4 regions of the Leeia speluncae genome follow, and region 1 is predicted to be linked to each of the others. Evidence: predicted binding sites of a transcription regulator. Region 1 holds the regulator's gene; each other region holds the start of a gene.
The links. The regulator sigma-54, encoded in region 1, starts transcription at its own class of promoters, with help from an activator protein. The targets are predictions, from matches to a motif close to CTGGCACGCTTCATGCTT.
Positions count from the first base shown of each region.

Region 2: glnK (P-II family nitrogen regulator) is a predicted target of sigma-54. The motif match lies at 1,008-1,025, and genes of this name have one in related genera.
Region 3: LIN78_RS05515 (dicarboxylate/amino acid:cation symporter) is a predicted target of sigma-54. The motif match lies at 1,508-1,525, and genes of this name have one in related genera.
Region 4: flgJ (flagellar assembly peptidoglycan hydrolase FlgJ) is a predicted target of sigma-54. The motif match lies at 1,571-1,588, and genes of this name have one in related genera.

Region 1 covers NZ_JAJBZT010000004.1:238,040-241,192, reverse strand. The annotation lists gene hpf (ribosome hibernation-promoting factor, HPF/YfiA family) at 150-485, opposite strand; gene LIN78_RS09035 (RNA polymerase factor sigma-54) at 533-1,957, opposite strand; gene lptB (LPS export ABC transporter ATP-binding protein) at 1,961-2,692, opposite strand; gene lptA (lipopolysaccharide transport periplasmic protein LptA) at 2,699-3,153, opposite strand, start outside.
Region 2 covers NZ_JAJBZT010000002.1:371,423-374,575, forward strand. The annotation lists gene LIN78_RS04740 (multifunctional CCA addition/repair protein) at 1-458, opposite strand, end outside; gene LIN78_RS04745 (accessory factor UbiK family protein) at 465-746, opposite strand; gene glnK (P-II family nitrogen regulator) at 1,156-1,494, shown strand; gene LIN78_RS04755 (ammonium transporter) at 1,517-2,926, shown strand; gene LIN78_RS04760 (hypothetical protein) at 3,018-3,153, shown strand, end outside.
Region 3 covers NZ_JAJBZT010000002.1:525,924-529,076, reverse strand. The annotation lists gene LIN78_RS05525 (sensor histidine kinase) at 1-16, shown strand, start outside; gene LIN78_RS05520 (sigma-54-dependent transcriptional regulator) at 23-1,369, shown strand; gene LIN78_RS05515 (dicarboxylate/amino acid:cation symporter) at 1,591-2,841, shown strand; gene xth (exodeoxyribonuclease III) at 3,000-3,153, shown strand, end outside.
Region 4 covers NZ_JAJBZT010000009.1:51,747-54,899, reverse strand. The annotation lists gene LIN78_RS14610 (flagellar basal body L-ring protein FlgH) at 1-385, shown strand, start outside; gene LIN78_RS14605 (flagellar basal body P-ring protein FlgI) at 405-1,496, shown strand; gene flgJ (flagellar assembly peptidoglycan hydrolase FlgJ) at 1,625-2,581, shown strand; gene flgK (flagellar hook-associated protein FlgK) at 2,648-3,153, shown strand, end outside.

The DNA.
Region 1 (3,153 bases):
CAGCTATACCTTAACTACAGTATAGACCTTAGCGGAAACAGATTATACATAGAAAAACAGCGAGACATCAGAGTCTCGCTGTTTTTACGCAATAGATGATTCATTCTCATGCGAAAACAAATTAACCATCGCATTTTACCGTTGAAACTTTATTCTTCGGCCAGTTGTTCATTCAAATGACGGTGACCACCTTCATGACGCTTTTCTGAACGTTTTTCCTTATGTTTAAGAACCAAACGGTCTAACTTATCAATCAATGCATCAATAGCAGCATACAAATCAGCATGAGTTGATTCTGCAAAAATGTCATTTCCACGCACATGCAAAGTTGCTTCTACTTTCTGCACCAGTTTCTCTACAGTCATGATGACATTGATATCAATAACATTGTCAAAATGACGAGTGACCTTGGCGAGCTTTGTTGTCATGTATTCACGGATAGCTGGGGTAATTTCCAGATGATGGCCGCTCATGGTCAGATTCATGGTGTTTCTCCTGTATTAACACGAATACCGCTATTTTGGTTATTTCGTTACAACGCTTTGCGTAAGTTTACTGGAGGGATTTGCATTGCTTCGCGATACTTAGCTACGGTTCTTCGCGCAACAATAACCCCTTGATTGGCAAGCATGTCAGATAACTGACTATCACTTAGTGGTTTGTTTGAATCCTCCGCTTGAATCAACTGCTTAATCAGTGCCCGTATTGCTGTTGCAGAACAAGCACCACCAGTGTCTGTATCTAATCGACTACCAAAAAAGTACTTTAGTTCAAAAATTCCTCTAGGGGTCATCATATATTTTTGATTAGTAACCCGAGAAACCGTCGATTCATGCAAATCTAATTCATCAGCTATCTCTCTTAATACTAGCGGAGACATGCCAACTTCGCCATATTCAAAAAATTTTGCTTGTCGAGCAACAATTGCCCGAGTAACACGCAATATGGTTGTAAACCGTTGTTGGATATTCTTAATCATCCAGCGGGCTTCTTGCAACTGTTCTTGAAGCCCTTTTCCATCTCCACCGCGCTGTCGCCCTAATATATTGGCATACATTTGATTAACACGGATTTTTGGTACAGCGTCACTATTAAGATGCGCTACCCACTGACCTTTTTCTTTGACGACGATCACATCTGGGACGATATAGGCTGCTTTTTCTTCTGAAAATGCCCGTCCTGGTCTAGGATCTAATCCAGAAATGAGTGATTGCGCCTCTCTGAGTTGATCATCGTTTGTGGTTAGCCTCTTTTTTAATTTAGTGTAATCCCTTGCGCCTAACAAGTCCAAATGTTGTGTAACAATTGTTCGGGCTAGTTTTACCATTGGTGAATCCGGCATACGTAGCAATTGCAAATCGAGACATTCGCTCAGATTTCTCGCACCGACACCTGCGGGATCAAAATGTTGAACATGATGAAGGGCAATTCGCCACTCCTCCTCTTCAACCGCCTCCTCCCAGTCTTCTGGACACATGGCAGCAAGCTCTTCCCACTCAGAAGCGAAGAAACCATCATCATCTAAGGATTCAATCACTAAAAAGGCGAGGAGTTTATCTCTATCCGATAGATGCATCTCACCTAATTGCGCAATGAGGTGTTCACGTAAGGAAGGATGTATCTCTACCTGATCGCCCGCCGGAATCTCTTCGTCATCATCACTGCTGCCAGAGGATTGCTGCCAGCTAAGCTCATCTAGCGCCTCTCCAGCAGCCTGCCACTCTTCTGTATTTGTTGAGTCAGTCGCACTACTCTCGCCAGCCTCAGCGTAGCTAGATTCATCTCCATTGCCAGACTCAAATCCATCAACCCTTTCAAGTAGTGGATTTAACTCCATAAACTGCTCTAACTCTTGTTGCAGATCTTGTGTAGATAACTGCAACAATCGAATAGATTGCTGCAGCTGAGGGGTCAGCGTGAGTTGCTGAGAGAGTTTGAGCTGTAAGCCTGGTTTCATGTGTTATAACCGGAACTGTTCGCCAAGATACACACGTCTTACCGCTTCATTATCCACAATATCGGATGGAGCACCGGTGGCTAATACCTTACCATCTGCAATGATGTAGGCACGATCGCAAATACCAAGTGTTTCGCGCACATTGTGGTCCGTAATCAATACGCCAATTCCTTTTTCTTTTAAGAAATTGATAATTCGTTGAATATCAATCACAGCAATCGGGTCGACACCAGCAAATGGCTCGTCTAATAAGATAAACTTTGGCTCGCTCGCTAAGGCGCGCGCAATCTCCACTCGTCTTCTCTCACCACCAGACAAGCTAATTGCGGGCTGATCACGTAGGTGATCTACATGCAGTTCTTCCAATAATTCTGTCAGTCTTTTTTGACGCGCTTCACGATCTTTAATATGCAATTCAAGCACTGCAAGCACATTTTCAGCCACAGTCATTCGACGAAAAATAGAAGCTTCCTGGGGTAAATAACCAAGCCCAGCTCTTGCGCGCTTATGGATTGGCCAACGCCCAATACTTTTCCCATCTAAATAGACATCGCCACCATTTGCGGGGACCAAACCTACAATCATGTAGAAACTAGTGGTTTTACCCGCGCCATTCGGCCCGAGTAGCCCCACCACTTCACCACTCGCCACTTCTAGCGACACATCCTGAACAACCGTTCTGGAGCGATATCTTTTTTGTAATTGTTCAGCACGCAAATGACTCATTTCGCTCATTCCAACTTAAGGTGTCGTACTAGGTTTTGCTGCATCGTTAGTGGTTGCAGTTTTCGGCTGGATAACGGCATGCACACGCCCGCCAGATTTACCGCCGGTTGCAGGGCTTCCTTGCACAGAGTATTGCTGACTGACCGCATCATAAAAAATAACCGCACCGCGAAGTTCATCGCCACCACGTTTTACACGCGCATCGCCGGTCAGTTTTAATTGATTTTTGCCACTGTCGTAATCAATTCTAGACGCTTGCGCCTCAATATATTCATCTACTTGATCTTGCTTTTGGCGAAAGGTCACTGGCTTACCATAGGCTTGCGCCAACATTTTGCCCGCCTTATCGCTTTGTACATCTATGCGATCCGCGCGAAGTCGTAGTGTTCCCTGAGTGATAATGACATTCCCTTCATAGCGACTAGTGCTATTGGCCATGTCCGACATGCCTTGATCTGCTTCAATATTGA
Region 2 (3,153 bases), on a different contig from region 1:
CGACCTGCAAAGCGGGCTAATCGAAGGATACGGACAGGGTCTTCGATAAAGGCGGGGCTAACATGCTTTAATTGCTTAGCAACTAAATCTGCCTGACCATTGAATGGATCGATTAATTGGCCGTTTGCGTCTTCGGCAATCGCATTAATCGTAAGATCTCTACGCGCAAGGTCTTCTTCCAAAGACACTTCAGGAGACGCATAGACTTCAAAACCGGTGTAACCACGCCCGGCTTTTCTCTCTGTTCTTGCTAACGCATATTCTGCTTTGGTTTTTGGATGCAAAAATACGGGGAAATCTTTTCCGACGGATTTAAACCCGCGTTTTTGCATCTCTTCAGCTGTCGTACCTACCACTACATAATCACGGTCTTTAATCGGCAACCCTAGTAAGCGGTCTCGTACGGCACCGCCGACGATATAAACCGATAAACCATGTAAGAGTGGATCGTTCATCATCTGAACTTAGGCCGCGCCGTTTTCTTCATTGCTTGGTGCCACTTCAACTTGCGCTGTAGCTGGCGCTTCTAGCGCAGCGAGTCTTGCTTCTAGTGCGGCTAGTTGCTCACGGGTTCTTGCCAATACTTGGGCTTGCACATCAAATTCTTCTCTGGTGACTAAATCTAACTTTGAGAAAGTGCCCGCTAACATCGCTTTTGCATTTTTCTCTAGATCCTTTGCAGGGCTGTTGGCCAGCAATTCAGAAAATTTAGCGCCAATTTCATCTTTAATTTTATCGCCTAGCATTTTTCCACTCCTGTTTAAGGATCAATCTGATCATTTGAATGCACATATTGTACGTGATCTACATAAAAAACGGCGTAAATCCCTCATGAAAACAGGGTTTTACCTTCATTTGTTTAGTCATCTGTTTAAACAAAAAATTCCCGCCCTATTTTTGTGCATGGTTTTTTTGGTGCACGCCAAATGGATGCACCATTTTTGTGCAATCTTCATCTATAACGGAATAACACAGGTAAAAATACCTAGAAATGGGTCGTTTTAGAGCTGGCACGCTTTCTGCTAGTAAATGTACGTCCGGTAGAAAAGCCCCCCCGCTGACTACCAATAAAGACCCGCAGGAAGAGAGACGAGGGAACGCTTACCACTTGGGTAAAAGTTCAATCAATAAATTACCACTTGATAAGGAAACGCCATGAAGTTTGTAACAGCGATTATCAAGCCATTCAAGCTAGACGAAGTGCGTGAAGCATTGTCTGCGATTGGTGTGCAGGGCCTGACCGTTACTGAAGTAAAAGGTTTTGGTCGTCAGAAGGGTCATACCGAACTGTACCGTGGTGCAGAGTATGTAGTGGATTTTTTACCGAAGGTAAAAGTTGAACTAGCGGTTGACGATAGCCAACTAGACCAAGTGGTAGAAGCGATTGAAACCGCTGCTAGAACAGGAAAAATCGGCGACGGTAAGATTTTCGTATTCGATTTACAGCAAATCGTTCGTATCCGTACCGGTGAAACCGGTTCAGATGCCATCTAACAGAATGCAGGGGAGATTAAGAATGCATAAGCTGTTAAGCAAACTCATGTTGTGCGGTGCGTTAATGTTTACCGCGCCCGTTTTCGCAGAAGACACCGCTTCTGCAGCAGAAGCGCCAGCCTCTGCAGTAGCAACCACAGAAGCGACAGCATCTGTTGCCGCACCAGAAGCAACGGCATCTGCCGCAGCGCCAGAAGCAGCCGCTTCTGAAGCCGCAGCACCAGCAGCACCAAAGTTAGATGCAGGTAACACCGCTTGGATGTTAGTTGCGACTGCACTTGTTTTATTCATGACGATCCCTGGCCTAGCATTGTTCTACGGCGGTATGGTTCGTAAGAAAAACGTTTTAGCAACCTTAATGCAAAGCTTCGCCATCTGCTGCGCAGTGACGGTTGTGTGGATTGTGATTGGCTACTCGCTAGCTTTCGCTCCAGGCAATGGCTTTGTGGGTGGACTAAGCAAAGTGATGCTATCTGGCGTGAAAGTAGACACCTTGTGGGGCACTATCCCAGAGATGCTGTTCATGGTTTTCCAGATGACTTTCGCGATCATCACTCCAGCATTGATTACTGGCGCGTTTGCTGAACGTATGAAGTTCTCTGCAATGCTACTGTTCTCTGTACTTTGGTCAATTGTTGTTTACTCACCAATTTGTCACTGGGTATGGGAATCAGGCGGCTGGTTGTTCGCTAAAGGCGCACTAGACTTCGCTGGTGGTACCGTTGTTCACATCAACGCAGGTGTTGCAGGCTTAGTAGCTGCACTAGTACTTGGCAAACGTGTTGGCTTCGGTAAAGAAGCAATGCCTCCACACAACCTAGTATTGACCCTAATCGGCGCTTCAATGCTATGGGTAGGTTGGTTCGGTTTCAACGCAGGTAGCGAACTAGCGGCTGACGGCCGTGCCGCAATGGCAATGGTTGCTACACAAGTGGCAGCTGCAGGTGCCGCACTAGCTTGGATCTTTGCTGAATGGCTAGCTAAAGGTAAGCCTTCTGTACTAGGTATCGCTTCTGGTGCAGTAGCCGGTCTAGTTGCAATTACTCCAGCGTCTGGTTTCGTTGGCCCAGGTGCAGCATTGGCGCTAGGTCTGATTGCTGGTGTGGTTTGCTACTGGGGCGCAACTAGCTTGAAACACATGATTGGTTACGATGATTCTCTAGATGCATTCGGCGTTCACGGCGTTGGCGGTATCTTAGGTGCGATCCTAACAGGTGTGTTTGCATCAAGCGAAATCACCGGTACAAAACTACCATCAGTAGGCGAACAAGTGTGGATTCAGCTTGAAGCGACTGTAGCAACAGCTGCATACACCTTAGTTGTTACCTTCATCTTGTTGAAGTTGATCGATCTAGTTATCGGTCTACGCGTAGAACCAGATGAAGAGCGTGAAGGCCTAGACATTGTTCTACATGGCGAACACGTAGAGTAATTCTTAAGATCGAGGGGGACAGCAGCATCGTCCCCCGACTTCTTTTACCCACTTGAACGAGCCAAGTTGTTAAAAGGAAGGAAGTAGTGCCATGTCTGAGAATGAAGCATTTGGAATGTACAGCAAGTTATACGTGTTAATGAGAAGAGTCTTAACCCGTAGCATCGATGTTCAGTATCTAAGCCAAGATAAAAATTATTTAGCGTATGTTTTAAAAGAAGCACTTA
Region 3 (3,153 bases), on a different contig from region 1:
CGCAACAGAGATTTAAGACCATATGCCGACAGCCAGCAACGATTCTGCCCTCATTTATTTAATTGAAGACGATGCCATGCTGGCCACCGCCTGCCAGCAAGCCTTGATGCTAGCAGGGATTCGTACCCAACATTTTACCGATGCAGAAGCCGCATTCGCCGCATGCGAATCCGCCCCACTTCCACAAGCGGTGATTACAGATTTGCGCCTGCCAGGTAAAGATGGCATGTGGCTACTTCAGTCCCTGCAAAACGCTTACCCTGATCTACCCATCATCCTGATTACCGGCCATGGCGATGTCACCACCGCGGTAGAGGCCATGCGAAGCGGCGCATTCGACTTTATCGAAAAGCCCTTTCATTCTGCCTTACTGGTTGCCCAAGCCCAAAAAGCGATTGCCCAACAAGCATTACTGTCTGCGCATCGCCAATTACAAGCCAGAGTGGCAGAGCAAACCTCTCCCATTACGGGGGATTCTCCAGCCATTGCCCAAGTAAGAACGCTAATTAGCCAATTGGCCACCGCCCCGATTGATATTCTGATTTGGGGTGAAACCGGCACGGGGAAAGAATTAGTCGCACAAGAATTACACCGTCAAAGTGGTCGCAAAGGCGCATTTGTCTCGATTAACTGTGCGGCCATTCCCGATAGCATTTTTGAAAGTGAAATGTTTGGAAATGAAGCGGGCGCCTTTACCGGTGCGCAAAAACGCCGGATTGGTAAATTAGAACACGCACATCAAGGCACGCTATTTTTAGATGAAATCGAAAGCATGCCGCTGGCACAGCAAGCCAAACTGCTGCGCGTCTTGCAAATGCACGAGCTAGAACGGTTAGGCAGCAACCTAGCCGTGCAAATTGATTTACGCGTTGTTGCCGCCACCAAGACTGATCTCAAACTAGCGGCAGACCAAGGGCAATTCCGGGCGGATTTGTATTATCGGCTCAATGTCGCCACGATTCGCCTACCCGCCTTACGCGATCGTAAGAACGACATTTCTTTGCTCGCTACACAGTTTGTCAAAGAAGCAGCTAACCGTTTTGGTAAACCAGCACCTGCCATTAGTGGCCAGCAATATGAAACGTGGGAAGCACACGATTGGCCTGGCAATGTCAGAGAACTCAAACACGCGGCCGAGCGTTTTTGTTTAGGCTTGGCTAGTGCGCCGATGCAAACCCAGCAAGCAGATTATGCCGCATCGCAAAGCCTGCCCGAGCAAGTCGCACAATTCGAGAAAAGCCGAATTATCGATAGCCTGAAAGCAGCAAATGGGCAAGTAACGGAAGCGGCACAAGCCCTCCAAATCCCCCGGAAAACGTTTTACGACAAACTCGCAAAATATCAAATCGACCCAGACACCTTCAGATAACACCAACTTCATCTGTCACGATTTCCGCACACCAACATCACACAATTGGCGGAAATCGTGACAAAAACCACCTACAACCACCACCACCAACCTCGCTAAGTAATTGAAAAGTAAACAGTAGTTCACTTTTTATTAGGGTTGGCACGCCATTTGCAATCTATCCGGCTTCAAATCTTAAAAAACAGTCCGCCATTCCCCCAAGGCGGCCATGAGGAGCCCAAATGAAAAAGCCTTTCTATAAGGTCTTGTATCTACAAGTCCTGTTCGCCATCGTCTGTGGTATTTTGCTCGGACACTTCTATCCTGAAATCGGTGCCAAATTAAAACCATTGGGCGATGCCTTTATTCGCCTAGTGAAAATGGTGATTGCACCCGTGATCTTTGTGACCGTGGTGCATGGCATTGCCGGCATGGGCGACATGAAAAAAGTCGGCCGTATTGGTGGTAAAGCGATTCTGTACTTCGAAATCGTTTCTACTCTAGCGTTGGTAATCGGTTTACTGGTTTCTCATCTGATCACCCCAGGTGCAGGCTTTAATGCAGATCTGGCTCACCTAGATACCAAAGCAGTAGCCGAATACGCAGAAAAAGCGCAACACATGAGCACCATCGATTTTCTGATAAATATCATCCCGAAAACGATGGTAGGTGCGTTCTCTGAAGGCGAAATTCTACAAGTACTGTTACTCGCGATCCTGACAGGTACAGTGTTGTCTCACATGGGTAGCAAAGGAAAAGTGCTATTAGACTTTAACGAGCAACTCTCTAGCCTACTGTTTGGCATTGTGAACCTAGTGATGAAAGTCGCGCCAATTGGTGCATTCGGCGCCATGGCATTTACGATTGGTAAATACGGTGTTCACTCGCTGATCCCAATGGCAAAACTGATGGGCGCATTCTATCTAACATGTATTCTGTTTATCTTGATGGTACTCGGTAGCATCGCCAAAGCATGTGGCTTCTCTGTGGTTCGCCTCATTGTCTACATCAAAGAAGAATTGCTCATTGTATTAGGGACTAGCTCATCAGAAAGTGCCCTGCCAGGGTTGATGAACAAACTAGAAAAACTAGGTTGTGGTAAGTCTGTGGTAGGGTTGGTTGTCCCTACTGGTTATTCATTTAACCTAGATGGCACCAACATCTATATGACCATGGCGGCCCTCTTTATCGCCCAAGCCACCAATACCGAACTTACCTTAACGCAGCAATTAGTGATTCTTGGTGTAGCGATGCTGACATCTAAAGGCGCTAGCGGTGTGACGGGTGCCGGCTTTATTACCTTAGCCTCCACCTTAGCTGTCGTTCCGGCGATCCCAGTGGCTGGCATGGCGCTCATTTTAGGTATCGACCGCTTTATGAGTGAAGCACGTGCGCTAACCAACCTAATTGGCAACGCCGTCGCCACCGTCGTGGTTTCTCGTTGGGAAAACGAACTAGACACCGACACCATGAAGCGAGAACTCAGCAAATAACACAGCGACTATCGCTGTAGTCAGTCCCCCTTCCCCCCAGGTTGCCCGCCATACATGAGAGGTGTATGGCGGGCTTTTCTTTGGTGTAGATTCAGCGCAGCCAAAGTGGATGTGGCAAAATACGCCCACCGTGATCAAACGTGACTTTTGGAAATAGAATGAAAATCGCCACCTGGAATGTAAACTCATTAAACGTCCGTCTTCCGCATGTACTAGACTGGTTAGCCAGTGCAGCACCGGATGTATTGTGCTTACAAGAATTAAAATTGGAAGATAAAAAGTTCCCAAAAGAAGCCATTGAAGCAGCCGGTT
Region 4 (3,153 bases), on a different contig from region 1:
GACTGTCTCTGGTTCGTTAGTGCCTAGCGCATTAAGTAAGTTAACAGACTTGTCTGTTGATGGTTCCTCTAGCTCTACCTTCAATGGAAAAGGTGAAAGTACCAACAGCAATACCTTTACCGGCAGTATTTCTGTAACCGTGGTGGATGTATTGAATAACGGAAATTTAGTCGTTGCTGGTGAAAAGCAAATTGCCCTAAACCAAGAAACCTCGTTTGTACGTTTCTCTGGTGTGGTGGATCCACGAGATATCAAAGTGGGTAACACTGTTTCTTCCACTAAGGTGGCAGATGCAAGGATCGAGCAGCGTGGTGACGGGCAAGTAGATGCTTCACAGGCAATGGGTTGGTTATCTAAATTCTTCTTATCATTTTTACCGTTCTAAAGCAGAGTAAGGAATAGGCATGAAGCTGATTTTACGTTTGCTTTGTCTTGGTTTGATCGCTATCAATGGTGCGGCTTCAGCGGAGCGGATCAAGGATTTAGCAAACATAGAAGGTGTTCGGATTAACCAGTTGGTTGGTTATGGTGTGGTGGTCGGATTGGATGGGTCTGGCGATAGCTCGTCTTTAACGTCGCAAAGCTTAGTTACAATGTTGAGTCAATTAGGCGTGCAATTACCCGCCGGAACTAACTTATCGGCAAAAAATGCCGCACCGGTTAGTATCACTGCTACCTTGCCGCCATTTGCCCGACCTGGCCAGCAAATTGATGTCACCGTTTCTAGCCTTGGTAGTTCAAAAAGTTTGCGCGGAGGTACTTTGCTACTCAGTCCGCTAAAAGGTGCTGATGGGCAAGTGTATGCGATTGCACAAGGAAACATCTTGCTCGGCGGGGCTGGTGCATCTGCCAATGGAAGTAGTGCGCAAGTGAATCAGCTAAACGCAGGACGCATCCCTGCTGGTGCAACGGTTGAAAAGGCCGTGCCAACACCGCTTGGGCAGGGTGAGTTTATCAACTTAGAACTAACGACAACAGACTTTACTACAGCCGACCGAGTGGTAGATGCAATTAATCGTTCGGTTGGTGGTAATGCAGCGAGAGCCCTTGATGGTCGATTGATTCAAGTCAGAGCACCATCGGATTCAACAAAGCGTGTCGCCTTTATTTCTCAAGTTGAAAACTTGATGGTTGCACCTGCTACAGCATCGCCAAAGGTGATCGTAAATGCACGGACAGGATCAATTGTCATGAATCAGTCTGTGATGGTGGATCACTGTGCGGTGGCGCATGGCAATTTATCGGTGGTGATTGGTACGGATAATTCGGTTAGTCAACCAGGTGCATTGTCTAATGGGCAAACAGCAGGTACGGCAAACTCAAATGTTTCCATCAATGCAGATAAAGGCCAATTAGTGAGTTTGCCAAAAGCAACCAGACTCTCTGATGTAGTGAAGGCATTAAATGCGGTAGGTGCTACACCGCAGGATTTATTGTCCATTTTGCAAGCAATGAAAGCTGCGGGCGCATTGCGTGCAGATTTAGAAATCATCTAGTTAAGATTGATTTAATCATAGAAATAAAAGCCTTCCCAATGAAGGCTTTTATTTTTGGATCTTTCTTTTCATATATGGCATGTTTCCTGCTTATTAATTAGCAAAGGTCGCATATTCAAGGAAAGAAAATGAATCCCGCATTAACAGGCTCATCGACAATTAATTCAGCGCCATCATTGGCGATTGATGTTAATGCGATCGGCAATATGAAAGCGGGCGCTGCGAAAGGAGATGTTGCAACACTGCGTAAAGCCGCCCAGCAGTTTGAAGCACTCTTACTTGAGCAAATGATGAAAAGCATGCGGGCAACGGTTGGGGAAGATGAAATTTGGGATTCCTCTTCGACTAAAATGTTTCAAGGCATGTACGATCAGCAAATTTCATTAGATATGGCGAATAGTAAAGGGATTGGTCTTGCTGATATGTTGGTTAGGCAATTATTGCCGCAAAACCAACAAGTGGCGGCAACAGATGCCTTTACAGGGTTAAATGTACGCTCATATAACGGTCAAGCACGGCAACCAGCTGTAACTGGGATGGTAAATAGCATTTCAGAGGCATCTACCCAGTTGGCTGGCACGGTGAATCCAATTAATGAGGCACTTGCCGCTGCAAAAACAACGGTTTCAGATAATTTTATTGATCGCATTAGTGGTGGATTACAAACTGCTGCCAGTATGCTTGGTGTCTCACAAAGAATTATTGCTGCACATGCCGCCTTAGAAAGTGGCTGGGGCAAAAAAGAAATTAAAGATTCCAATGGAAAAACTTCATTCAATTTATTTGGAATCAAAGCGAATAGTGATTGGCAAGGTAAATCAGTAGAAACCTTAACTACTGAATATATCAATGGCTCACCAGTCAAAAAAGTGGAAAGGTTTCGCGCTTATTCGTCTTATGAAGAAGCGTTTGCCGATTATGCAAACTTATTGGCAAAAAATGATCGCTATCGCCATGCCCTCAATAAAGGGAATGATGCAACTGGCTTCGGCCTTGCATTACAGAATGGTGGCTATGCAACAGACCCAACATATGCAATGAAGCTAGCGAAAGTGGCTAGGCAAACTAGATTGCAAAATTTGTAATCGTTTGAGTAATTTGATTCAAGTTATACATACTCAAGTCGATATAGAGAGTAAGGAGTAAATCAAATGACGCTGTATTCAATTGGTCTTTCTGCGTTGAGTGCTGCCCAATTAGGTATTTCTACCACTGGGCATAATATTACCAACTCAAGCAGCACTTCGTACCATCGACAATCGATTACGCAAACTAGTCAAACCCCACAGTTGACCGGCTCGGGCTTTGTTGGTGCCGGCACGATGGTGACAAACATTACTCGTTCGTATAACGATTTCTTGGATAGCCAAGTTAGAACGGTGAGTGGGGAGGCTAGTTATCTCAGCACATATCTCAGCCAAATTTCGCAAGTAAATGATCTTATTAGCTCAGATAATAGTATCTCGACTGGATTGAGTACTTTTTATAATGCGCTTTCTTCTGTTGCGAGTACACCTGCGAGTGTCTCTTCTCGTCAGTCATTTTTGTCCTCAACAGAGGCGTTGGTGAATCAATTCAATACCATGGCAGAGAGGTTGAATGACTTGTACAGCGGCGCTGATCAGCAAATACAAGATTCTGTTGCGCAGGTTAATTC